DNA from 2 places in the Ralstonia sp. 110700041-2 genome. Region 1 is predicted to be linked to the other one. Evidence: predicted binding sites of a transcription regulator. Region 1 holds the regulator's gene; the other holds the start of a gene.
What was found. Region 1 encodes LexA, which represses DNA repair genes until DNA is damaged. Its sites were predicted from a motif close to ACTGTATNNNNATACAGT; they were not measured.

Region 1 (11,882 bases):
CCAGCTGGCGCTGATAGATCGCGCGCGTGCCGGTCAGGCGGGCCGGCGTGATCTTGCCGTTCTCGCCGATGAAGTCCTTGAGCGTGTCCAGATCCTTGTAGTCGATCTGCTCAACGCCAGCCACGGTAAAGCGGCAGAACTTCTTGCGCTTGAACAACGGGTTTTGCTGCTGGAAGCGCTTCTTGTTCTTCGCGTCGCGCTGCTTCTTGTTCATGAATGCCATGATTCAATCCTTTACGAATACGTTACATCCGGAGATGTGAAAGACCAGTGCCTTACTGCTGCGGTGCTTGCGAGCCAGGAATCCCACGCAATCCAGGACGGTGCCCGGAGCGATGCGATCCAGAACGGAAGCCATCTTGCCGGCTGCCAGTGCCTCCATCGAAAACTCGATCTGCCGCACTGTCTGCGCTTCGACCGCCTGCCCGCTGTATGCCAGCAGACAATTGACGATCGGCACGCCGGCTGGGGTGTATCGCATCACCTCGCGCTCGACCAGAGTGGCGACGAGCTGCAGGCGGTTGATGGCGTTGTCCCCGAGGGTTTCGTTCATGCTGGTGATGCGCGATCAGGCTTGCGCAGCACCGCGCGGCATCAGGCGGCCTGTTCGGTCTGAGCGGCGGCCTTCTTGGCCTCTTCGCGTGCGACTTCCTTCATCATCGGCGACGGCGCCGTTTCAGCCTTCTTGGTCTGAACGATGAGGTGACGCAGCACGGCGTCGTTGAACTTGAAGGCGTGCTCAAGCTCAGCCAGGGTTTCCTTGCCGCACTCGATGTTCAGGCACACGTAGTGAGCCTTCGCGAGCTTCTGGATCATGTAGGCCAGTTGACGACGGCCCCAGTCCTCGACGCGGTGCACTTGGCCGCCTTGCGAGGTGACCGTGCTCTTGTAGCGCTCGATCATCGCGGGCACTTGCTCGCTCTGGTCCGGATGGACGATGAATACGATTTCGTAATGACGCATTGACGCTCCTTGTGGATTAAGCCGCCCGGGCGTCACACTCCGGTGCAGCAAGGTTGGTTAGCCTGCTATTATACGCAGGCTTTTGCGACTTTTTCAATATCGATCAATGACTTGCTGAAGCGAGGCAACTTCTGCCTGGGCGCGACCAGAGGCTAAAAGCAACGTCAGAAGCACACGCGCCTTATATGGGTTGAGCGTACCGCTCGACGCCCAGCGGTCCGCACTAGGCAGCGCAGGCACCACGCCAGCACCGGTACGCGTGGAGCGCAGTACGAAAACCCCCTGCTGACTCGCCCGGTTCAGCGCCGCTTCAAGATTGGCATGGATGGAACCCGCACCGGTTGCGGCAATCACCAGCCCCTTCACGCCCGCGGCAACCAGCGCATCCACCACGCGAGCATCGGGCTGGGCATAGCTCGCCACAACCTCAACCCAGGGCCACTGGCCCGCAGGCGGCATCGGCAGCACGTCGGCTGCGGCCACACGTTGCCCTACCCGCTGAAACTGCACCTGCGTGTCGAGCACGAAACCCAGCGCGCCGGTGTCCGGCGAAACAAACGCCTCAACCGCGTAAGTGTGACCCTTCTGGACATCGCGGGCGGCATGCACGCGCTGGTTGAGCGCCACCAGCACGCCTCGCCCGCGCGCAGACGGACTGGCCGCCAGCCGCACCGCATTCAGCAGATTCAGCGGGCCATCCGCCGACAGCGACGTCGACGGCCGCATCGCCGCAGTCAGGACGATCGGTGTATCGGTCTGCTGCGTCAGGTGCAGTAGCATCGCGGTCTCTTCCAGCGTGTCAGTGCCGTGCGTGATGACCACGCCATCCACACGCTCGACGTCGATCCAGTGACGGATACGCGCCACCAGCTTTTCCCATACGTCGAAGGTCAGATCCTTGCTATCGATCTGTGCGACCTGTTCAGCGCGCACGTTGGCGAGGCGCTCCAAACCAAGCTTGCTGGCCGCGAGCAGTTGATCGATGGGGACGGCGCCAGCGCGATAGCGTGCGGCGGAGCCAGCGTCGTCAGCAGAGCCGGCGATCGTGCCGCCGGTGGCGAGGATGGCGATGGTAGGCAAGGACATCGTTGCAGACATGCGTGGTGGGCAAGGCGCGCATTGTATCCGCCCGCATCGCCTTTGCCGACGCGGGATTGCCCGGGGCGCCGGCAAAAACAAAACGCCGGCACCCAGGCCGGCGTTTGCAACAGAAGCCGTATCGATTATTTCTCGACGAAGGCGCGCTCGATCACGTAGTCACCCGCTTCGCCCATGCGCGGCGAGATCTTGAAACCGCGGTCGTCGAGCAGCTTGCAGGTGTCTTCCAGCATGGCCGGGCTGCCACAGATCATGGCGCGGTCGACTGCCGGATCCATCGGGGGCAGGCCGATATCGACAGACAGCTTGCCGCTGTCGACGAGGTCCGTCAGGCGGCCCATGTTGCGGAACGGCTCACGCGTAACCGTGGGGTAATAGATCAGCTTTTCGCGCACCTGATCGCCAAAGAACTCGTTGTTCGGCAATTCCCGGGTGATGAAGTCGGCATAAGCCAACTCGCTCACTTGGCGCACGCCGTGCAGCAGCACGACCTTCTCGAAGCGCTCATAGGTGTCCGGGTCCTGGATGATGCTCATGAACGGCGCGAGGCCGGTGCCGGTGCCGAACAGATACAGGTTCTTACCGGGTAGCAGGTCATCCAGTACGAGCGTGCCGACCGGCTTCTTGCTCACCAGCAGCTTGTCGCCCACCTTCAGATGCTGCAGTCGCGACGTCAGGGGGCCGTTCTGCACCTTGATGCTGAAGAACTCGAGGTGCTCTTCGTAGTTCGGGCTCGCGATGCTGTAGGCGCGCATCAGCGGCTTGCCTTCGACCTCCAGCCCGATCATGACGAAGTGGCCGTTATGGAAGCGCAGCGCCTGGTCGCGGGTGGTCTTGAAGCTGAACAGCGAGTCATTCCAGTGATGGACGCTCAGAACGGTCTCTTGATTGAAGGCGGACATGGTGACATTCGGGCCAACCCAATGAAGCTCAATCGGGTTATGTGGCGATGCAAAAATCGGTCAAGGCCTTGATTTTATGCGATTCGCCGCGGCCGCGCCTGCATGGATTGCGCATAAGCTTCTAACCAGTCGCATGGGTTTTGACGCCGGTCATAAGGACTGGGCGCCTGCGCAACAGGTCACAACAAAATCACTTGCGCTTCCTGCGTCACTGTATAAAATCACAGCACCTGTTCAAATATACAGTACGCCGATGGCCACCCTCACCCCCCGCCAGCAGCAGATTTATGACCTCATCCGCCAGACGATCCAGCGCACGGGCTTTCCGCCGACGCGCGCCGAGATTGCCGCGGAGTTTGGCTTCTCGTCGCCCAATGCGGCTGAGGAACACCTCCGCGCGTTGGCACGCAAGGGCGTGATTGAACTGACGCCGGGCGCCTCGCGTGGCATTCGGCTGCGGGCGGCGGGCGACACGGCGCAGCATCAGTTCTCGCTGCCGTCGATGGGATTGATGCAGTTGACACTGCCGCTGGTGGGCCGCGTGGCCGCCGGTAGTCCGATCCTGGCTGCCGAGCATATTGATCGCCAGTACCAAGTGGATCCGTCGCTGTTCTCTGCGCAGCCCGATTTTCTGCTGAAGGTGCGTGGTATGAGCATGCGCGACGCCGGCATTCTCGATGGCGATCTACTGGCCGTGCAGCGCGCCAGTGAAGCCACCAACGGCAAGATCGTCGTGGCTCGACTGGGCGACGACGTCACGGTCAAGCGCTTCCAGCGCAAGGGCCGGCATGTCGAGCTGATTGCCGAGAACCCCGATTTCGAACCGATCCACGTTGATCTGGATCGCGATGAGTTTCACCTGGAGGGCTTGGCCGTCGGTCTGATCCGGCCTGCTGCTCCGTAAGTCTCCGGCGCATCTCAGCGCCAAACCTTCGCTGTTTGATTCCACTTGAAGGTGAGCCAGCGGCTCGCCGGGGCGGAGTCTTGCCACTCGCTTTTCCACCCGAACTCACGAGGTCTGCCATGCGACTCGGATCGATGTCTTCCCGCCGCCGCCCGGTACAGCCGGTTCCCTTCCGCCAAACCCAGGGCGTGCGCATCTATCAAGGGGAGCAGCGCCGTACGATGGTCGGCAGCATGGCCGCCATCTGCCGCATGCTGGATGCGATTCCAGCGGCCTCGCGCACTGCTGGCGCCGAAAGCTGCTGAGGGAAAGAGAAGGCCGATGAGGGCTGTGAAGCGCGCTGCAGCGGCCGATCAGGGCATACCCCAATGCTGCCGCCGCAACTGATTTCATACACTTGCCGTGCCCTGAGGACAGGGCTTTCTTCAACTGATTTTCGGCCCGCCGTTTGAGCGGGCTGTTTTTTTCTGCTCGTAAGTTGCTGCAACGGCACATTTAACGATGTTCCGTCGGTGAAACGGACGTTTACCCCGATGTTGTTTGGCGTACGTGACAGTAGTATTGCTAATGCCCTCAGGGGCAATGAGATCGCTGAATTCGAAGCCCGCACATTGCGGGCTTTTTTTTGCGCCGCGACCGGCAGGCGAGCCGCTAAACGCTCCCCGCTTTCTCGACGACGAGGATTCGCGCCTCGCCCCGCGGGTGCGCCACATGCTCGCAGCCGATACCGGCGAAGAAGATATCGCCGGGTTCCAGCGTCGCGACTTTCTCCTCGCCGGCTTCGCGGTAATGCATGTCGACCGTACCGTCGAGCACCACGAACACCTCCTCACCGTCGTTCACATGCCAGCGGTAAGGCTGGTCCGTCCAATGCAGGCGCGTGGTAATGCCACTCATATTGGCAATATCGAGCGCGCCCCAGGCACGCTCGGCGGTGAACGACTTGGCGCGGATGATGTTCATGGCGATCGTGCGTCGGTTATTGCATTGACTGCAGGTTGCCGATGCGCACCAACATCTCGGTGAACATCTGCATATCGAGGTCGAGGTCCTGCACTTCCTTGTACTCGTTGGCGTTGTGCGCCGTGTACTTCTTGCCCGGCATGGCCGGGCCGAAATTGATGGCGTTCGGCATCAGCTTGGCCGTCGTGCTGCCGGCCGTCGGCACGGGCTTGGCGTCGAGGCCCGTGGTGTCACCATAAATGTTGAGCAGCGTCGACAGCCACGCGCCCTTCGGATCGCGCGCCATCCAGTTGCCTTGATCGTGGTTGATCTCGAGGGCGACATGGTTGGCCTTGGCCCATGCGTTGATCTTGCCGGCGATTTCACCGCGCAGCGCATCAGGCGTTTTGCCGCGCGGCATGCGCACGTTGGCGCTCACCTCCACGCGGCCATTCTTGTCGCCGATCACCGTAGGCGAAATGGTGAGCGGCCCCATGAAGTCGTCCTTGTAGGCGACGCCCATGGTAGTGCCGAGGTAGTCGGTGCCGTAAAGGTCGGTGAGGTAGCGCACGGCATGAGCGTAGGCGTTGTCTGCCAAGCCGAGATCGGCTGCACGCAGGAACAGCGCGAGGCGCGGCAGCGGGTTGACGCCCTCTTCCGGACGCGAGCCGTGTGCGGAGGCGCCAGTCACCTTCACGACGATGCTGTCGCCCGTGCGCGCGATGTCGATCGAGAACTTGCCCTGCCCTGCCAAGCTGTTCACGAACCCATCGCGCTTGGCTTCGAGCGCGGCGGCGGCCAGGCCCAGATCACCGCCCTTGAGCGTGGCGGTGGCCGTTTGTGGGATGGAGCTTGCCGACGCCGCGCCCGTCATCGAAACGATGGCCGTATGCGAAGCATCGCCAGCTTGCGCAGGGAAGAACACCTTCAATGCGCCCGAGCCTTTCTCAGCAACCACGGCCGGGTACTTGCTGTCGAGCACGATGTTGTACGCAGGCAATTGCGTGTGCTCACGGTAGTACTTCATGCCATCGCCACCGGTTTCTTCGGTGGTTTCGATCATCAGGCGGATGGTGCGCGCGAGCGGCACGCCACTGTCCTTGACCGTTTTCATGGCGTACATCGCGGCGGCAATCGAGCCCTTGTCGTCAATCGTGCCACGGCCGTACAGCAGATTGCCGACGCGCGTGACCTTGAACGGATCGAGCTTGGTGCCGTCGCCGAGCACCCACTCCTCGGCCTTGGCGGGTACGACGTCGGCGTGCGTCAGGATGCCGAACTCGTCCGAGCCGGTGCCGGGCAGCGTAACTTCAAAGACGCGGTTGTCGACGTTGCGGTATTTCAAGCCGAAATCGCGCGCCATGCCCTCGATCAGCTTGCCAAACGCGACGATGGCGGGGTTTTCGTACTGCGGAATCTTGTCGTCGCGCACCGTGGGCAGCGCGACCATCTTTTCGATCGAACCAATCACGGCCTGCTGGTTGTGCAGGCGGTTGTACAGACCCAGCAGGCGCCCGATGTTGACGAGGTCATCGCCGGCCACCGGAGCCTTCTTCTGGTACGCGGCGACACTGCCCGCGACTTGCGGATCGGCCTTCGCGGCTGCCGCAAGAAAGCTGTTCAGATCGGCCGATGCCTTGGATTGCTCGGCGGCGAGCAGCGCGTCGAGTTGCGGTTTCTGAATCGTGGCGGCAAAGGCGCCGGTGCCGCAAGCCAGCGACAGTGCGATCGTCAGCGAAGACAGGCCAATACGGGCAGTGCGTTGCATCGAAGTGGTTTCCGAAAAAGGCGAAGGCGCCATCATAGGGGCGAAGCGCAAGCCACGCATTGTGCAGCGCGAAAACGCTAAGGCACGCCCGCTGCGCGGTATGCTTGGAGCTTTCCCAGGAGGCTTGCCGCATGGAACCGTCTCTGGACACCGCCCCCGGTCTGTTGAGCGTGCTGGAAGAACTGCGCCGGCGCGAACCCATCTTCCATCGCCCCGAGTTCGGCACGCGCCGCGAAGACTTCGAGCGCATGACCACGGAAGACTTCTGGGAAACCGGTGCCTCGGGTCAGCGCTACAGCCGCAGCTATGTGCTTGGCGTTCTCGATGCCCGGCACGGCCACATCGGCGAGGATTTCTGGCAAACGCGCGATTTCCGCTGCCAAGAGATTGCGCCGGACAACTACCTGCTGACGTACACGCTGGTGCAGTCGAACCGGACGACGCGGCGGGCGACGTTGTGGCGGCGGACGCTGGATGGCTGGAAGGTCATATACCACCAGGGAACCATCGTGGCGGAGAGTCGTTGAACTCCGTTGCGAAACCCTCTAGGCAAGGCGAAAGAATGTTTGTATAATCGCTGTTTCCTTGAACGGCGACACGCCGGTCAGGCAACAACGGTGGCTGTAGCTCAGTTGGTAGAGTCCCAGATTGTGATTCTGGTTGTCGTGGGTTCGAATCCCATCAGTCACCCCAAGTTTCAAGAAAAAGCCCGCATTCGCGGGCTTTTTTGCATTCAGCGATCGGGGCAACGCCCCTTTCCCCGCATCAAACCGCTACCGCCTCCTCATTCGATTCTTCGCCACGCCGCAGGTGGGCACGCGCCTCGTCGAACAGTGCATGGGCGTCGGCCAGCGTCTTGACGCGGCCCAGCGCCTTGGAGTCCGACAGCACGCGCCGCCAGCCGCGCGCGCCCGCCACACCGCGATACAGCCCCAGCATGTGCCGCACCGCCGCACCTGCGTAGCCGCCACGCTCTACCCAGCGGCCGACGTAGCCGATCATCGCGTCTTCCACCTCGGCGCGCGTGGGGGCCTCGGTGCCTGCGCCGTAGTAGCGCGCATCGAACGCAGCCATCAGATGCGGATGGTGATACGCCTCACGGCCGATCATTACGCCATCAACGTGCGCCAGGTGCGTGTCGATCTGCTCGAGCGTCTGCACCCCACCGTTGAGCAGAATTTCCAGATGCGGGAAATCCCGCTTGAGCTGATAGACGACTTCGTAGCGCAGCGGCGGAATCTCGCGATTTTCCTTCGGGCTCAGGCCTTTCAGGATGGCATTGCGCGCGTGCACGATGAACGTCTCGCAACCCGCCTCGGCGATGGTGCCGACGAAATCGCGCACGAAATCGTAGGTCTCGATTGCATCAATGCCGATGCGGTGCTTGACCGTGACCGGAATCGACACCGCATCGCGCATCGCCGTGACACCCTGCGCGACGAGCTTGGGCTCAGCCATCAGGCAGGCGCCGAACGCACCGCGCTGCACGCGCTCCGACGGGCAGCCGCAGTTGAGGTTGATTTCTTTGTAGCCCCATTGCTGGCCGAGGCGCGCGGCCTGGGCCAGATCGTCCGGTTCACTGCCGCCGAGCTGGAGCGCCACGGGATGCTCGAACTCGTCAAAATCGAGGTGGCGCGGGACGTCGCCGTGCAGCAGCGCGCCCGTGGTCACCATTTCGGTGTAGAGCCACGTGTGGCGCGAGATCTGGCGATGGAAGAACCGGCAATGTCTGTCAGTCCAATCCATCATCGGGGCCACGCTCAGCCGCCTAGGCGTTGATTTCATTGGAATACGGTTTGAATTCAAGCGCTTACACCCTACTGTTTTCTGCGCGATTTCATGAGATTTGTGGCGGTTTCCGCTCATTTTTTCGGCCCAATGCTACGGCGTGGCACCGAGGAAAAATGGGCTCGATCAGCGAGCGAAAACGCAGGGACGGGAGTATAGGGTACACGGCCCAAATCCGCCGGAAGGAAGGCGGCGTGGTCGTACATACAGAGACCAAGACGTTCGACCGTGCGCCGGCTGCGCGGGCCTGGCTCGTGAAGCGCGAAAAGGAGCTCGACCAGTCAGGCGCCCTGAAGACCGCCAAGCAGGAAGATCCGCTGCTCTCGGAGGTCATCGATCGGTACATCTGCGAATCTGTCCAGCCGCTCAGGCGCACCAAACAATTTACAAGGACCGGTTGGTGGCACCTGAGATCGCCACCGAAGTAAATAACGCGGTCAAGCTATGGCTCGCACGCGGGTAGTTGTTGGCGCTTGGCTTGTCGCCGTCACCGCTCATTTTTTGACGTACGCGCTGTCTGCCCAGCCCGAACCAGCAGAGTGGTACGCCTCACTCCCGAGCTACCGAGCGGCGATCTTCGGACTTACACGTTTGCCGCTGTGGCTGGCTGGCCTGTGCGTACTACTGGCATTGGCGAGCTGGATCCGCCGGCAGCGGTGATCGGTCATCCCCCGCCCCCCTCTTTGCCGACTAAGAGTGCACTGCGCGGGATGGGCAATTGATCTATTATCCAACTCCCCCTTCCCCGTCACGTGAGCGAAGTTAGCTCGCGTCGATCCACTACTGGCGCTGTACTGCACTTCGAGTGAAGTCAACGTCGCACAAGCCTGCTTGGCAGGAGCGTGCAGTGTTCAACGACCACGCCCCGACCAGGCGTGAAGCCGTTGCCCAAAATCCTTTACTCGTTTTGCCAAGATGATTCAGATCCATAACGCAAGCCAACCATCGGCACCCAACAAGCGCTGCTCCGGATGCAACTCCGATGATGGCACCGCTATCGAGATGGCCTTCGCATTTCAGCCGATCGTTGATCTGCGCACGGGCGACGCCTACGCACACGAAGCGCTCGTACGCGGACCCAACGGAGAGCCTGCGGCATCGGTGCTGACGCAAGTGGACGAGGCAAACCGTTACCGGTTTGACCAACGGTGCCGCACCACCGCAATTGAGCAGGCGGCCGGGATAGGGATGGACACCTTTCTATCCATCAATTTCATGCCGAATGCGGTGTATCAGCCTGCCGCATGTATCCGCACAACGTTTGAAGCGGCCGAAAAATTCGGCTTTCCCATCAATCGGATCATCTTCGAAACCATCGAGGGCGAAGACATCATCAACCGCCCCCACCTCCTGGAGATCTTTCGGGCATATCAATCGTTCGGCTTCCAAACCGCGATTGATGATTTCGGTGCCGGCCACTCCGGGCTCACCCTACTCGCCGATTTCCAGCCGGACCTGATCAAGTTGGATATGGCACTTATCCGAGGAATCGATTCAGATCTGGTGCGTCAACGCATTGTTTGCGGTGTGCTCAGCATCTGCAACGACCTCGGGATCCGGGTCATTGCCGAAGGTGTTGAAACGGCACCGGAACGCGACTTCCTCGCTGCCGCGGGTATCACGCTCATGCAAGGCTATCTGTTCGCAAAGCCTACGTTCAGAGCAATGCCACCGGTATCAAACACTCGCTGATGGTCACACGGACTTTAGCCAGACCGACTGCGGGCACACCGGCTATCCAGCTTCGGGCCGATCCGTCCGGGCTGGCGGACGGCTGATTCCCATCAACCCCGTTCGATTGGACAACCGAGCCCGGTAACTTATGAGCCCACCACTGCTAAAACTATTCGAGGCGGCCATTACGCAGGCATGGAATGCCATCGTGATCACCGATGCCGACATCGCTGTCGGTTGCCGAGTGCAATTTGCCAATCCAGCGTTCACAGCCATGACGGGCTATTCTCTGGACGAGCTACGCGGCCACTCCCTTAGGATTCTTCAAGGTCCGGACACCGATCCGGCATTGATTGATGAACTTCGCATCTGCCTGAAAGAGGCGCGACTCTTCGAGGGCACCGCAACGAACTATCGAAAGGACGGCTCAAGCTACACCGTCCGCTGGAGCATTTCACCAGTTCGCGACGACAGCGGGTTGGTCACCAATTTTGTCTCGGTGCAACAGGATATTTCCGACTACGAACAGGCAGAGCAGACAAACAGACTGCTCGCACGCGCGCTTGATGCAACAAGTGACCCGGTCATGCTTACGGATGCAAAAGCTCGGATCATCTTCGCGAATGCTGCCTTCGCCAAGTCCACGGGCTACACGGTCGACGAAATCCAAGGCAGCACGCCCGCCATGTTCAAGTCAGGCAAACATGACGAGGCTTTTTATGCGGCTATGCGCCGCTCGCTTGCCAGCGGACAAAATTTTCGCGCCACCTTCATCAATCGGCGCCGTGACGGCTCGCTCTACCATGCAGAACAAAGCATCTCGCCGATATTCGGAGAGAAAGGGCGTATAAGCCACTACGTTAGTGTGAGCAAAGACATTACCAAACGCGTAGAGCGGGAACAGGCACTGTTACGTGCAGCCACCAAAGACAAGCTCACCGGTCTGCACAATCGTCACCATGGCGAGCAACTCCTTGCGGAGCGGTACAGGACCGCCAGGACGCTGCAGCGCCCCCTTACCCTCGTCATGTGCGACATCGACCACTTCAAGAGAATCAATGACGAGTTCGGTCATCCCACCGGAGACCGCGTACTGGCCGAGGTGGCCGACATGCTCCGGCAAGCGGTCCGCAGCCGCGACGCTGTCATTCGCTGGGGTGGCGAAGAATTCATGATCGTGCTCGACGAATGCTCACAGACGGATACCGTCGACCTTGCCAAGCGCATTCTCGATCGCGTCAACGCCCATGAAGATGGGGAAGTCCCCGCGCTGACCCTCTCGCTCGGGCTCGCGACGCTGGCCCCAGACGAGGCGATCGATGAGCTCATCGCACGTGCTGACTCGGCTCTTTACGATGCGAAACGCGCCGGGCGCAACCGGCTGTCAATCGCGGCTTGATTGGCCAAATCGCAGGCCGAAGAGCACCGCGACAACGAAACCGTCATGCGGCTCCTCCGGGAGATCCCTTGAGATCAAGAAAGAGTCGGAGAAGCAGCGTCAGCGATAGTCGTGGGCAAGCCGAACGCATCAAAAAGGCGCGTCACATTCCCGCCCACAAAGAGGGTCATCCGTGAGATTCCGTCTGCATCAACCGAAACGACATGCAGTGAGTGCGCTGCCAGCGGCGCCATTGGTGAGGAGCGCGAACGGAAATACGCAGCAAATCCAGGTTCGCCATTTGCGCGGATTTCTTTCATCCGTATGTCCGAATATGCCGGCCACGCCCATGCGAAGAAGGCTCGTATCGATTCTCGTCCGGCATACCACTGCGCGAGCGGTGGCATCGTATAGATCGCGTCGTGCTTGAGCAGTGTGGCCAACCGATCGGCATCGCGCTCTTCC
Region 2 (11,882 bases), on a different contig from region 1:
GACATGACCGGCGACATGCAGCGCTTCACGCAATACCAGACGGCCGAATCGCTGCCGCTGGCGGCACGCAACGAAGGCGGCATCGCCGGTACGGGTGCGGGTTTGGCGGCAGGGCTGGCAATGGGCCAGGCGATGGCCGACAGCCTGCGTACCGCTGTGCAGGGCAACGCTGGCGGTGCGGCTGCTCCTGCAGCGCAATCTGCCGCCGCCGTCCCCGCTGCTCCGGCAGCGGACGACCCCACCGCACGCCTGGCCAAGCTCAAGGAACTGCTCGACAAGGGCCTCATCACGCAAGCGGACTTCGATGCCGGCAAGGCTGCCGTGCTGAAGGCGCTGACCGGAGGCTGAGCCCCGGCCCGCTGATCGGATGACCGGGCGGCACCGCAAGCCGCCCGTTTTTCTGCGCAATTTTTCGCGCAATCGAACGACCTGACCATGTTTCATGCCAACTGCCCGGCGTGTGGCGCGCCGGTGGAACTGAAGTCTGCAGCTGCCGTCATGGCGGTGTGCAGCTTCTGCAAGAGCACGTTGCTGCGCGACGGCGAGACGCTTTCCGACATCGGCAAGATGTCCGCCGTGCTGGAGGACTACGCACGCGTGCAGATCGGCACCACCGGGCGCTACAAGAACAAGGCGTTCACAATTGTCGGCCGCATCCAGCTGCGTTACGACGCGGGTTTCTGGAACGAGTGGTACGTGCTGTTTGACGACGGCTCCGATGGCTGGCTGGCGGAAGCGTCCGGACAAGTCACGATGACCTTCGCGCGCGGTACGCCTGCCAATGCGGTCGCGTTTGAGGGGCTGCGCCCGGGGCAGCTGTACGATGCCGAGGGCAAGCAGTTCACGCTGTCCGACGTGCGCGAAGCCGATTGCACCGGCGGCCAGGGCGAATTGCCGTTCCGCGTGGGCGAAGGCTGGCACGCGCGTGTGGCCGATGGCCGCCGCGAAGACGCTTTCATCACGCTGGACTACTCCGATGGCACGGCGCCAGCGCTCTACGTGGGCGAAGCCACCACGCTCGATGTGCTCGAGTGCCAGCTTCTGCGCACCGACGCCGAGATCAAGGAAACCGCCGGCCGCATTCCGGGCAAGCTGACGAATCTCGATTGCCCGCAGTGCGGCACATCGATCCCATTCAGCCCCGGCGTAACGGGCCACGTGCTGTGCCCCGGCTGCGGCGCGGCCATCGATGCGGCCACGCCGCGCGGCGACATCATCGCGCGCGCACGGTCGGTGCCGCAGGTGGCCACCACGCTGGAGCTGGGCGACAAGGCGCTCATCGATGGCCTGCAATGGCAGGTGATCGGCGTGATGCGCCGCGCGGTGGTCGACGGCGGCGGCGAATGGTTCGAATACCTGCTGTACACGCCCAAGCGCGGTTTCAGCTGGATGGTCGAAACCGATGACGGCTGGTTCCGCGCCAACGTGCTCGACCGCTGGCCCACCCGGAACGACGGGCGCACCGCGGTGCTCGACGGCAAGGTCTACGCCCGCGACGAGGACTACACCTCGCGCGTGACCTACGCCGCCGGGGCCTTCAACTGGCGCGTGCAAACAGGTGACCAGACGCGCGTTGTTGAATACACCGCCGGCGGGGAAAGCTTGGCTGCGGAGAGCGACGCGCATGAGCTCACGTGGTCGAAGAGCACGCCCGTGAGTGCCGCGCAGATCAAGGCCTGGTTCGGCAAGGTTGTCGCCGAGCCGGCCAAGGCGTCGTCGAATTACATGACGGTGGCGGTGGTCGCCTGCGTGCTCCTCGGTCTGCTGAACCTCGTGCCGTTCTTCATGGCGCCGGGCTCGGTGTTCGGTATCACGTTCTTCGCGGCGCTGCTATTGCTGGTGCCCGCGTGGCTGGTCGCCAAGATTGGGGGCGGGGAATGAAGAACTGGTTCGTTCTCTATGCCGTGGCCGTGGTGATTGGCGCCACCTATATGGACTGGAAGGCCGGCTTTGCCGCGCCGCGCACGCCGTCGTACGGCAGCAGCACGGGCGGGTCGTCGTCTTACTGGGGCGGCTCATCGGGCGGCAGCGGTTATGGCGGTGGTTTTAGCGGGGGCCACAAGTGACGCGCACCGATGCAGCGCTTTCTGTGGAAGAAGCACCCGCCGCCGTGGGCGAGCATCTGCTGCTCGATCTGTATGGCGTTGCGCCTGTGCTGTTGCGCGATGCGGCCACACTGGAAACCGCACTGCGCGATGCTGCCAACGCACTGGGTGCGACCATCCTGCATGCACATCTGCATCGCTTCGATTCCGTGCGCGCCGGTTTGCCCGGTGGCGAGCAGGGCGGCGTGACCGGTGTGTTGCTGCTCGCCGAATCGCATCTTTCGATTCACACCTGGCCCGAGCACGGGTTTGCCGCCATCGACGCGTTCATGTGCGGCACCGGCACAACGCATGCCGCGCGCGCCGTGTTCGAGCGCGCGTTGGCGCCGGAACGGGTTGACGTGCGCGTCGCCCGCCGCGGCGGCGAGCCCGCGCCCCACTGATCTACACCGGCTGTCCGTCGAATATCACGCGATTGCGCCCCAGCCGTTTGGCGGCCAGCAGGGCGGCATCAGCACGCATGATGAGGTCTGTCGGCGTGCACAGGTTCTTCTCCGGCTCGCAGCTTGCCAGGCCTACGCTGATGGAGCTGCGGATGTTGGCTTCCGGCGTGGCGATCTCCAGCGACTCCACCGCGCTGCGTAGGCGTTCCGCAATGTCGCTGGCCTGCAGTGTGGTCGTATCGGGCAGAACCACCAGGAATTCCTCGCCGCCGTAGCGGCCCACTGCATCGATGGGGCGCGAATTCACCCGCAGCGTGCGAGCGATCTCAACCAAGACCGCATCGCCCACGGGGTGGCCGTAGGTATCGTTCACGCGCTTGAAGTGGTCAACATCCACCACCAGCAATGAAAGCGGCTGCCCGTACCGCATCGCGTGGCCGCACTCGCGCGTGAGCAGTTCCATCGCGGCGCGCCGGTTCCAGATGCCCAGCATCGGATCCGTCAGGCTTTCGTGGCGCGCAATCTGCAGCTCGGTCAGGATGGAGCGCTGCGTTTCGCTCAGTTCGCGCTCGCGAAATCCCGATTCCACCCAACTGGCCAGGTCATTGAGCAGCTCCCGCTCGGCCTGGTCAAACGACCGCGGCTTCTTGTCGAGCACGCAGAGCGTGCCCACGGCATAGCCAGACAGATTCCTGACCGGCCGCCCAGCATAGAAGCGGATATGCGGCGCGCCCGTCACGAGCGGGTTGTCGGCAAAGCGCGGGTCGGCCTTGGTGTCTGGAATGACGAGCATCTGGTCTTCGGCCACGGCATGGCCGCAGAACGAGATGTCGCGCCCGGTCTCGCGCACGTTCAAGCCGATACAGGATTTGAACCATTGACGCTGGGCGTCGATGAGCGACACGAGCACAATCGGGGCGTCGAACACGCGCTTGGTCGTGCGCGTGACGCGGTCGAACAACTCCTCGTCGGGTGTGGAGAGCAACAGCATGTCTTGCAGCGAGGCAAGACGTTCGGGTTCGTTCGTGGGGATGGGAGCGGGTTTCATGCGCAAGGCGCACCGGCCGGGCCGGCGCTCTTGAAACGGGCAATGGAAAAGGAAAAGGGATAGGCCGCGCATAGCAAGCCGCGGGCCCATGATAGTTTACTTAGCGGCCAACCATGTTCTCCGGCCGCACCCACGCATCGAACTGCTCGGAGGTGACATAGCCAAGCGCCAGCGCGGCCTCGCGCAGGCTGGTGCCTTCCTTGTGCGCCTTCTTGGCGATCTGCGCCGATTTGTCGTAGCCAATATGCGGGTTGAGCGCTGTCACCAGCATCAGCGAGCGTTGTACCAGCTCGTCGATACGGTCGCGGTTCGGCTCGATACCCGCGGCGCAGTGATCGTTGAAGCTGCGCATGCCGTCGGCCAGCAGGCGCACGCTGTGCAGGAAGTTGTAGGCAATCATCGGGCGGAACACGTTCAGCTCGAAGTTGCCCGACGCACCGCCCACGTTCACTGCGACGTCGTTACCGTAGACCTGCGCACACAGCATCGTCACCGCTTCGCTCTGCGTGGGGTTGACCTTGCCGGGCATGATCGACGAGCCCGGCTCGTTCTCAGGGATAGAGATTTCTCCCAGCCCGCTGCGTGGTCCACTGGCCAGCCAACGGATGTCGTTGGCGATCTTGGTGAGGCTGGCTGCCAGCGTTTTCAGCGCGCCGTGCGCATGCACAAGGCCATCGGCCGACGCCATGGTCTCGAACTTGTTCGGCGAGGTGATGAAAGGCAGGCCGGTCAGTTGCGCCAGCTCTTCGGCCACCTGTTCAGCATAACCGGCCGGTGCGTTGAGGCCGGTGCCGACCGCCGTGCCACCCAGCGCGAGTTCGCACAGGTGTGGCAGGGCGGCGTTCAGGTGCGTTTCGTTGTGCTGCAACTGTGCAACGTAGCCGGAGAACTCCTGGCCCAGCGTGAGCGGCGTCGCATCCTGCAGGTGCGTACGGCCGATCTTGATGATGTCGTTGAAGTCGGCAGCTTTCTTGGCGAGGGTCTCCCGCAGCGTGCGCAGCGATGGAATCAGATGGTGCGTGATGGCCGTTACGGCAGCCACGTGCATCGCGGTCGGGAACACATCGTTGGACGACTGGCTGCGGTTCACATCATCGTTCGGATGCACGAGGCGTGCTTCTCCGCGTTCCCCGCCGAGCAGCTCGCTGGCGCGATTGGCGAGCACCTCGTTCATGTTCATGTTGGTCTGCGTGCCTGAGCCCGTTTGCCAGACCACCAGCGGAAATTCGTTCGGGTGTTTGCCCGCGATGACCTCGTCAGCGGCATTGACGATGGCGTTGGCCTTGTCCGCGGAGAGCAGCCCCAGGCGCTGGTTGACGAGGGCGCTGGCACGTTTGATGCGGGCGAGCGCGTCGATCAGCTCGCGGGGCATGCGGTCGCCTGCAATGTCGAAGTTCTGCAGCGAGCGTTGCGTTTGTGCGCCCCACAAGTGGTCGGCAGGGACTTCAATGGGGCCAAAGGTGTCGCGTTCGGTACGGGTGGTCATGGCAGGAGCGAGGGCACGAGGAGACTGAGATGAACGCTTCAGTATAGGCAGAGCGCAGTGCCCTTGTCGGCCGTAGGGCGGATACGCCTGTCGAGCGGGAATCAGCGTTTGCGGGCTCAGGCCAGGCACGCCACAATGACGGCTGCGTCGCACATCTGCCGGTTCTGCCCCCGCCCCATGCCCACCACGCCCTCCGCCTCCCTCGACACCTCTCTGAAACCGTTGCTCTGGCTGGTGGCGATGGGACTGTTCATGCAGACGCTCGATTCCACGATCGTCAACACCGCGTTGCCGGCCATGGCACGCAGCCTGTCGGAAAGCCCGCTGAAGATGCAGTCGGTCATCATCGCCTACACGCTGACGACCGCCATGCTGATGCCTGCGTCGGGATGGCTGGCCGATCGCTTCGGCACGCGGAAGATGTTCTTTGCTGCCATCTTTCTCTTCACCATTGGTTCCTTGCTCTGCGCGGAGTCCCGCAGCCTGACCATGCTGATTGCCTCGCGCGTGGTGCAGGGTGTAGGCGGCGCGCTGCTGATGCCCGTGGGGCGGCTGACGGTGCTGCGCGTGGTGCCGCGCGAGCAGTTCTTGCCGGCCATGAGTTTCGTCACCATCCCGGGGCTGATCGGCCCGCTGATCGGCCCGACGCTGGGGGGCTGGCTGGTGGAAGCCGTGTCGTGGCACTGGATCTTCCTGATCAACATTCCCGTGGGCGTGATCGGCGCGCTGGTCACGCTCAAGGTGATGCCCGATGTGCACGCAGAAGACGACAGCCGCTTCGACTGGTCCGGCTATCTGATGCTGGCCTTCGGCATGGCGGCGGTATCGTTTTCGCTCGACGGGCTGTCGGAGCTCGGCTTCCAGCACGCGACGGTGCTGGTGCTGCTGGTCTTCGGTCTGGCCGCACTCACCGCCTATTGGCTGCACGCGGGGCGTGTGGCCGGGCCGCTGTTTCCGCGCACGCTGTTCGGTATTCCGAGCTTTTCCATTGGTGTGCTCGGCAACCTGTTTGCACGCATCGGCAGCGGCGGGATGCCGTTCCTCATTCCGCTGCTGCTGCAGGTGAGCCTGGGGTACACGCCGCTGCAGGCGGGGCTGATGATGGTGCCGGTGGCCGCAGCCGGCATGGCCGCCAAGCCACTGGGCACCTGGGCCATCAAGCGCTACGGCTATCGCCGCATGCTGTCCGTCAACACGGTCATGGTCGGCCTGATGATGGCCAGCTTTGCCGTGATGACGCCCAACGTGCCGGTGTGGCTGCGCATCGTGCAACTGGCGATCTTCGGCACGTTCAACTCGATGCAGTTCACGGCCATGAACACGCTCACGCTCAAGGACCTGACGGGCCCCCTGGCCAGCGCGGGCAACAGCATGCTCTCGATGGTGATGATGCTGTCGATGAGCCTGGGCGTGGCCGCAGCCGGCGCGTTGCTGACGGGCTTTACCGACTTCACCGCCGGACCGGAAGGGCGCGACACGCTGGCGGCGTTCCACAAGACGTTTGTCTGCGTGGGCGTCATGACCTGCGCGGCTGCGTGGATCTTTGCCCAGCTCTCGCGCTTCGAGTCAACGCACGTCGTCAAGCGGCCCGAGATGGAAGTGCATTGAACGCCCGCTTCGGCGACCGGGCTGACTACTTTTTCCAGTAGCCGCGCATCTTCTTGCTCAGGTCGACCTTGGCCGCGGCACGCGCCTCGGCTGCGGGGTCTGCACCGGGCTCCGGTTCCGGCCATGCGCAGGCTTCGAACAGCGGCAGCAGCGCAGGCGGAATGAAGCGCGTGCGCGACGCGTAGATGTGCCGATCGCCATTGGGTGTTTGCTGGGTGACGTAGAAACGCTGGGGCACCAGGATGTCGAGGTGCTCACGCGCACGGGTCATCGCCACGTAGAGCAGCCGGCGTTCTTCTTCCAGTTCTTCGTGCGAGCCGGCGCCCAGATCGGCCGGCATGCAGCCGTCCACGGCATTCAGCACATACACCGCCTTCCATTCCTGACCTTTCGACGAATGGATCGTCGAGAGGATCAGGTAGTCCTCGTCGCGGTATGGGTCGCCCGATTCATCGCTGGTCAACTCGGGCGGGTCGAGCGTCATCTCGGTCAGGAAGCGCTCCCGGGTGGCGTACGTTGCGGCCATGCGGGCGAGCTGGTCGAGATCGCCCTGGCGCACGGCCGCGTCGTCGTGCAGGCGCTCCATGTGCGGCGAGTACCAAGCGCCTACGGCTTCGAGTTCGCCAGCCCATTCCAGGCTGTCTTTGGGCACGCGCAGGGTTTGCATGAGCGCCATCAGCGTAGACCAGTCGCCGGCCAGCCGCGCCGGTGGCTCGTAGGCGAGCAGCGCGGCAATCGGGTCCGCCGCTTCCGCCATGGCGTCGAGCACGCGTGCCGCCGTGGCGGGGCCTGCACCTGGCAGCAACTGGATCACGCGAAACCCGGCAATGCGGTTGCGCGGGTTCTCGGCCCAGCGCAGTACCGACAGCACATCCTTCACATGTGCCGCCTCCAGAAACTTGAGGCCGCCGTATTTCACGAACGGGATGTTGCGGCGCGTGAGTTCGATCTCCAGCGGCGCGCTGTGGCTCGCGGTGCGAAACAGCACCGCCTGCGATTTCAGCGTCAGCCCGCCTTCACGGTGATGCAGCACCTGCTCAGCCACGCAACGCGCCTGCTCGGCCTCGTCACGCACTGAAATCAAGCGCGGCCGATGCGTCGATGCGCGGTCCGTCCACAACGTCTTGGCAAAGCGCTCCGTGGCAAAACGCATCACGCCGTTGGAGGCATCCAGAATCGGTTGCGTTGACCGGTAATTGCGCTCCAGCAGCACCGTGTGCGCCGGCCGCGAGAAGTGGCGCGGAAAATCGAGGATGTTGCGTACCGTCGCCGCGCGAAATGCGTAGATCGATTGCGCGTCGTCGCCCACCACGGTCACACCGCGGCCGTCCGGGCGCAACGCACGCAGGATGGATGACTGCAACCGGTTGGTGTCCTGGTATTCGTCGACGAGGATGTGGTCGAAACGGGCGCCAATCTCGGCCGCCAGTTCGGCGTCGGACACCATCGCGTGCCAGTAGAGCAGGAGGTCGTCGTAGTCGAGCACGTGCTGCGCTTGCTTGGCTTCGACATACGCATCGAACAGCGTGCGCAATTGCGTTTCCCACATCGCGCACCACGGAAAATGGTGCTTCAGCACGGCGTTCAGCGGGCTCTCGGCGTTGATGGCGCGCGAGTAGATCGCAATGCAGGTCTGCTTGAGCGGGAAGCGGCGTTCCTTGGTCGACAGGTTCAGCTCATGGCGCACGACGTTGAGCAGATCGGCCGAGTCGCTGCGGTCATGGATGGTGAAATCGGGGGCGAGGCCCACGCGCTCGGCATATTCGCGCAGCAGGCGCGCGCCGATGCCGTGGAAGGTGCCCGCCCAGGGCAGCGTGGTCTTGTACGACGTGCCGGCCGAATTGAGGGCGTTGTTCGATCGCTCGCCCTGCATGGCTCGCGCCAGCAGGTGGCCGGCACGGTTCGACAGTTCGCTCGCCGCCCGGCGGGAAAACGTCAGCAGCAGGATGCGTTGCGGATCGGCGCCGTTGGCCACCAGATGCGCCACGCGCCAGCCCAGCGTGTGCGTCTTGCCGGACCCTGCGCCGGCCAGCACGAGCAGCGGCCCGGTTTCCGCCGCGTCCGCTCCAGAGATACCGAACTCGACTGCCTGGCGCTGCTGGTCGTTCAGCTGGGCCAGGTAACCCGGCGTGGCCGGCGCATTGGCGGTGTCTGGGGTGGGGGAGGCGGCAAGCACGGCAGGGCGTCACAAAAAATAACTGTATGAATATACAGCACTGTGATGCCTGCCTGCGGAAAGTGAGCGCGTCGGACGGAAGGCCGGCGACGGTGGCCGATCAGATCCCGTCCCGCAGCTTTTTCGCGAAGTCCTGCGGGGATGCCCGCCGGTTGACCGCATCCACCAGATCCGCCAGGAACCAGGGCAGCACGAGTTGCGTGCCCGGATCGCTCAGGCCGACGCGGAGCCGGTCATGAGACGCCGATTCGGTGGCTTTGGCCGGCTGGATCGGCTGCGGAGGCTGGCTGTGCGCAAGCATCCCTTGCAGGTCCTGATCGGTGAAGGTGAACGTTGACGTGGTGAGCGCCGAGGCGGTCATCGCTGCGGTCATCAGCATCGTGGCCACGACAAGGTGTTTGAGGGTGATGGCAGGCATCGCGGCCTCCAGGACAAAAAAAGCGGTTGGGTGAGGGGCGACCGGCGCGTAGCGCGATGGCCGTAGCCATGATCCACCCTCCGATCGTGGCGGCGGCTTAGGGTTCCGTTTCGCTCAGGAAAACCTAAATATCGTGCGCAATCCGATCAATTGGCCTGCGGTTGCAGGGCGATCACGGCCATCCCCGTCAACGCTATAGCCGCGCCGCCGACGTCCCAGCGGGTGAGCGCCACACCGTCGACCAGACGCAGCCACACAAGCGCCACGGCGATATACACCCCGCCGTATGCCGCATAGGTGCGGCCGGCCGCAGCCGGGTGCAATGTCAGCAACCACGCAAACAGCGCGAGCGAGGCGGCCGCCGGCAGCAGGAGCCAGAACGGCTTGCCTTGCCGGAGCACGAGCCACGGCAGATAACAACCGACGATTTCCGCCACGGCGGTGAAGGCAAACAGCACGGCAATACGAAGCAGTTCCAAAACGGCCCCTCGAAGCGATCAAGACGCAGATGGCGCAGATTGTGGCATGCAGCGCCGCGCTGCCACGCGGTCTCAGGCGACCTCAGGCGGGCGAGGCGGCATGCGCCTGCAGCAACGCATCGATTTCGGCTTGCGTGCCCGCGAATGCGCCGGCACGCGTGGCGGTGAGGGCGGCCGCCGCAGCAGCTTGGCGCAGATGCGCCTGCACGGGCGCCCCGGGCGACTGCAGCTGGCTCGCCAGCCAGGCGCCCATCGCGGCATCGCCGCAGCCGACGGTGTCCGCCACCGGCACGGTAAAGGCCGGTTGGGTGATACGCGCATCGTCTTGCCCGCCGTGCGCCGCTGTCAGCCATTCCATGCCGTCGGCCCCGAGCGTGAGCAGGATGTCGGCTTGCGGCGCGAGGGTGCGCAGCGTGGTGAGCGGATCGGCATCACCGGGAAACAGTTGGCGCAAATCTTCATCCGATACCTTGATGACCGATGTGATGGCGGCCATGCGCACCAGCAGCGGCGCGTAGTGGGGGGGCGCCCATCGCCGCGCGGACTTGGCCGCGCATGCCGAACTGGCAGCGGCTGTCGGATCGACGCCGCCGGAAAAGCGCTGACCGGAAAACGCGTACGCGCTAGCGCGGTGTGATCGCCGGCAACACCGGCGTGACCTTGTATCCGCGCGCCGCCAGCAGCGCAGGAATTCCTTTGGGCCCGATCATATGCAACGCGCCCACAGCGCCAAACACGCGCTGGCCGCTGTTGTGCACGCGCGCAATGTTCTCGGCCATGGCGCGGTTGCGGTGCGTCACCAAGCGTTGGAATGCGCGTTTATCCGACGCCGTCTTCAGGCAATCGCACCACTGCGGGTAGTGCTCGAGCGTGCTGAGGTCGCTGTCGGCCCAGGCATTGGCGAGCGTGAGCGTCTGCGTGCGCGCCTCGCCCGATTCAATCGCGTCGAGCACGGTATCGAATTGCTGCGCAACCTCGTTCTTCGGCACGATCTCGTTGAGCACGCGCACCTGCTGCGCCAGCGTTTCGAGCGGCACGATCGGCAGGTGCACGCTCTTGGCGTAGGTGGTGAGAAACAGGTCGATGCCGAAATCCGGATAGAGCCCGTCTGTGCGTACCCCCAGCACCGCCAGCGAGGCCAGTTGCATGGTCGGCTGGAACTTGCGGATCTGCGTGAGGGCCGTGTCGGGCAGGCAAGCCGCGGAGAGCAGTTTGTTGAAGCGCTCGCCGCGACGGCCGGTCAGGAGCCGGCGGTCTTCTGCGCTGTTTTGCGCGGTTAGCGGCGTGCGGTCGGTGTCCTTGTCGAGCAGGTCGAGTTCGAGCGCGATGCTGTCAACCTGCTGAAGCGCGCTGCGCACGGTGGGGCCGGGCAGCATCCAGTCGGCCCGCGCAACGTGGATCGTGCCGTAGAGCCACGAGGTGTGACCGTTCTTTTCGATGCGCCAGAGCAGGCCGTGGTCGGTCGCGCGTTGCGCGGCGGCGGTCCAACCGTCTTTGGGGATGAAGCTTGAGGCGGGTGGCGGACAGTTCGGGGTCGGTGCCGGTGCCTGTACGGGTGTGGTGTCTTGCGCGGCAGCCGTGCCGACGCCCGTCAATAGGAAAAACGCGGCCGTGAGCGCGCGCCACGTGGTGCGATTGCGTGCCATTTGGCTGCTCCCCGAATATTGTTGTGTCGTCTGTCCAGTGTAGCGGGCGCAAGCCATTGCGTCCCACGCGACGATCAGGCCCACTACGTGCTCAATTTGGGCGGCACGGCATGCGCACCGCGCGTCTCGCTAAACCACAGTGCCAGGCTTTCGTCTTCCAGCGCGTAGGCGCCGCGCGACTCCTTCCAGATCAGGTTCTTGTCGCGCAGCGCGTCCAGCGCGGCCTGCACCGTGGCAGTGGAAAACTCGCTGTGGCCGAGCTTGGCCGCATATGCCTTCATCGAGTCTTCCGAAAACGGCGAATAGCCTTGTCCGCGCTCGATCAGCACCGCCAGCACGGCACGCTGGATTTCCGTCAGCGCGCTGTAGTCGCTTTCGATCTCGCCCCAGATGCGGTCCCGAAAACCCTGCGCGCCGCGCTTGAGCAGCTCGCCCAGGCTGGCGGCTTCACCCAGCTCCAGGGCGATCTCGCTGACGATGCCCTTGAGCATCTCCGGCCGGTGCCCGACCAGTTGGAAGGCGGCAAACATGTC

Region 2: the regulator LexA is predicted to act here: its motif matches at 8,828-8,845, upstream of ACUXH0_RS06190 (ATP-dependent helicase).

Annotation. Positions count from the first base shown of each region.
Region 1 is NZ_JBSFAI010000008.1:264,962-276,843, forward strand. Features, by position in the region: gene rpsR (30S ribosomal protein S18) at 1-214, opposite strand, end outside; gene priB (primosomal replication protein N) at 227-553, opposite strand; gene rpsF (30S ribosomal protein S6) at 595-963, opposite strand; gene ACUXH0_RS14435 (asparaginase) at 1,057-2,049, opposite strand; gene ACUXH0_RS14440 (ferredoxin--NADP reductase) at 2,187-2,963, opposite strand; gene lexA (transcriptional repressor LexA) at 3,217-3,867, shown strand; gene ACUXH0_RS14450 (hypothetical protein) at 3,987-4,172, shown strand; gene ACUXH0_RS14455 (cupin domain-containing protein) at 4,519-4,830, opposite strand; gene ACUXH0_RS14460 (dipeptidase) at 4,847-6,577, opposite strand; gene ACUXH0_RS14465 (nuclear transport factor 2 family protein) at 6,709-7,104, shown strand; tRNA gene ACUXH0_RS14470 (tRNA-His) at 7,195-7,270, shown strand; gene dusA (tRNA dihydrouridine(20/20a) synthase DusA) at 7,343-8,362, opposite strand; gene ACUXH0_RS14480 (hypothetical protein) at 8,482-8,793, shown strand; gene ACUXH0_RS14485 (EAL domain-containing protein) at 9,281-10,057, shown strand; gene ACUXH0_RS14490 (sensor domain-containing diguanylate cyclase) at 10,188-11,438, shown strand; gene ACUXH0_RS14495 (RNA polymerase subunit sigma-70) at 11,513-11,882, opposite strand, start outside.
Region 2 is NZ_JBSFAI010000003.1:263,001-274,882, forward strand. Features, by position in the region: gene ACUXH0_RS06150 (SPFH domain-containing protein) at 1-348, shown strand, start outside; gene ACUXH0_RS06155 (DUF4178 domain-containing protein) at 436-1,881, shown strand; gene ACUXH0_RS06160 (hypothetical protein) at 1,878-2,066, shown strand; gene speD (adenosylmethionine decarboxylase) at 2,063-2,488, shown strand; gene ACUXH0_RS06170 (sensor domain-containing diguanylate cyclase) at 2,490-3,536, opposite strand; gene fumC (class II fumarate hydratase) at 3,637-5,022, opposite strand; gene ACUXH0_RS06180 (hypothetical protein) at 5,139-5,276, opposite strand; gene mdtD (multidrug transporter subunit MdtD) at 5,263-6,630, shown strand; gene ACUXH0_RS06190 (ATP-dependent helicase) at 6,656-8,806, opposite strand; gene ACUXH0_RS06195 (hypothetical protein) at 8,907-9,224, opposite strand; gene ACUXH0_RS06200 (YnfA family protein) at 9,371-9,703, opposite strand; gene ACUXH0_RS06205 (PfkB family carbohydrate kinase) at 9,786-10,391, opposite strand; gene ACUXH0_RS06210 (TraB/GumN family protein) at 10,327-11,349, opposite strand; gene ACUXH0_RS06215 (ATP-binding protein) at 11,433-11,882, opposite strand, start outside.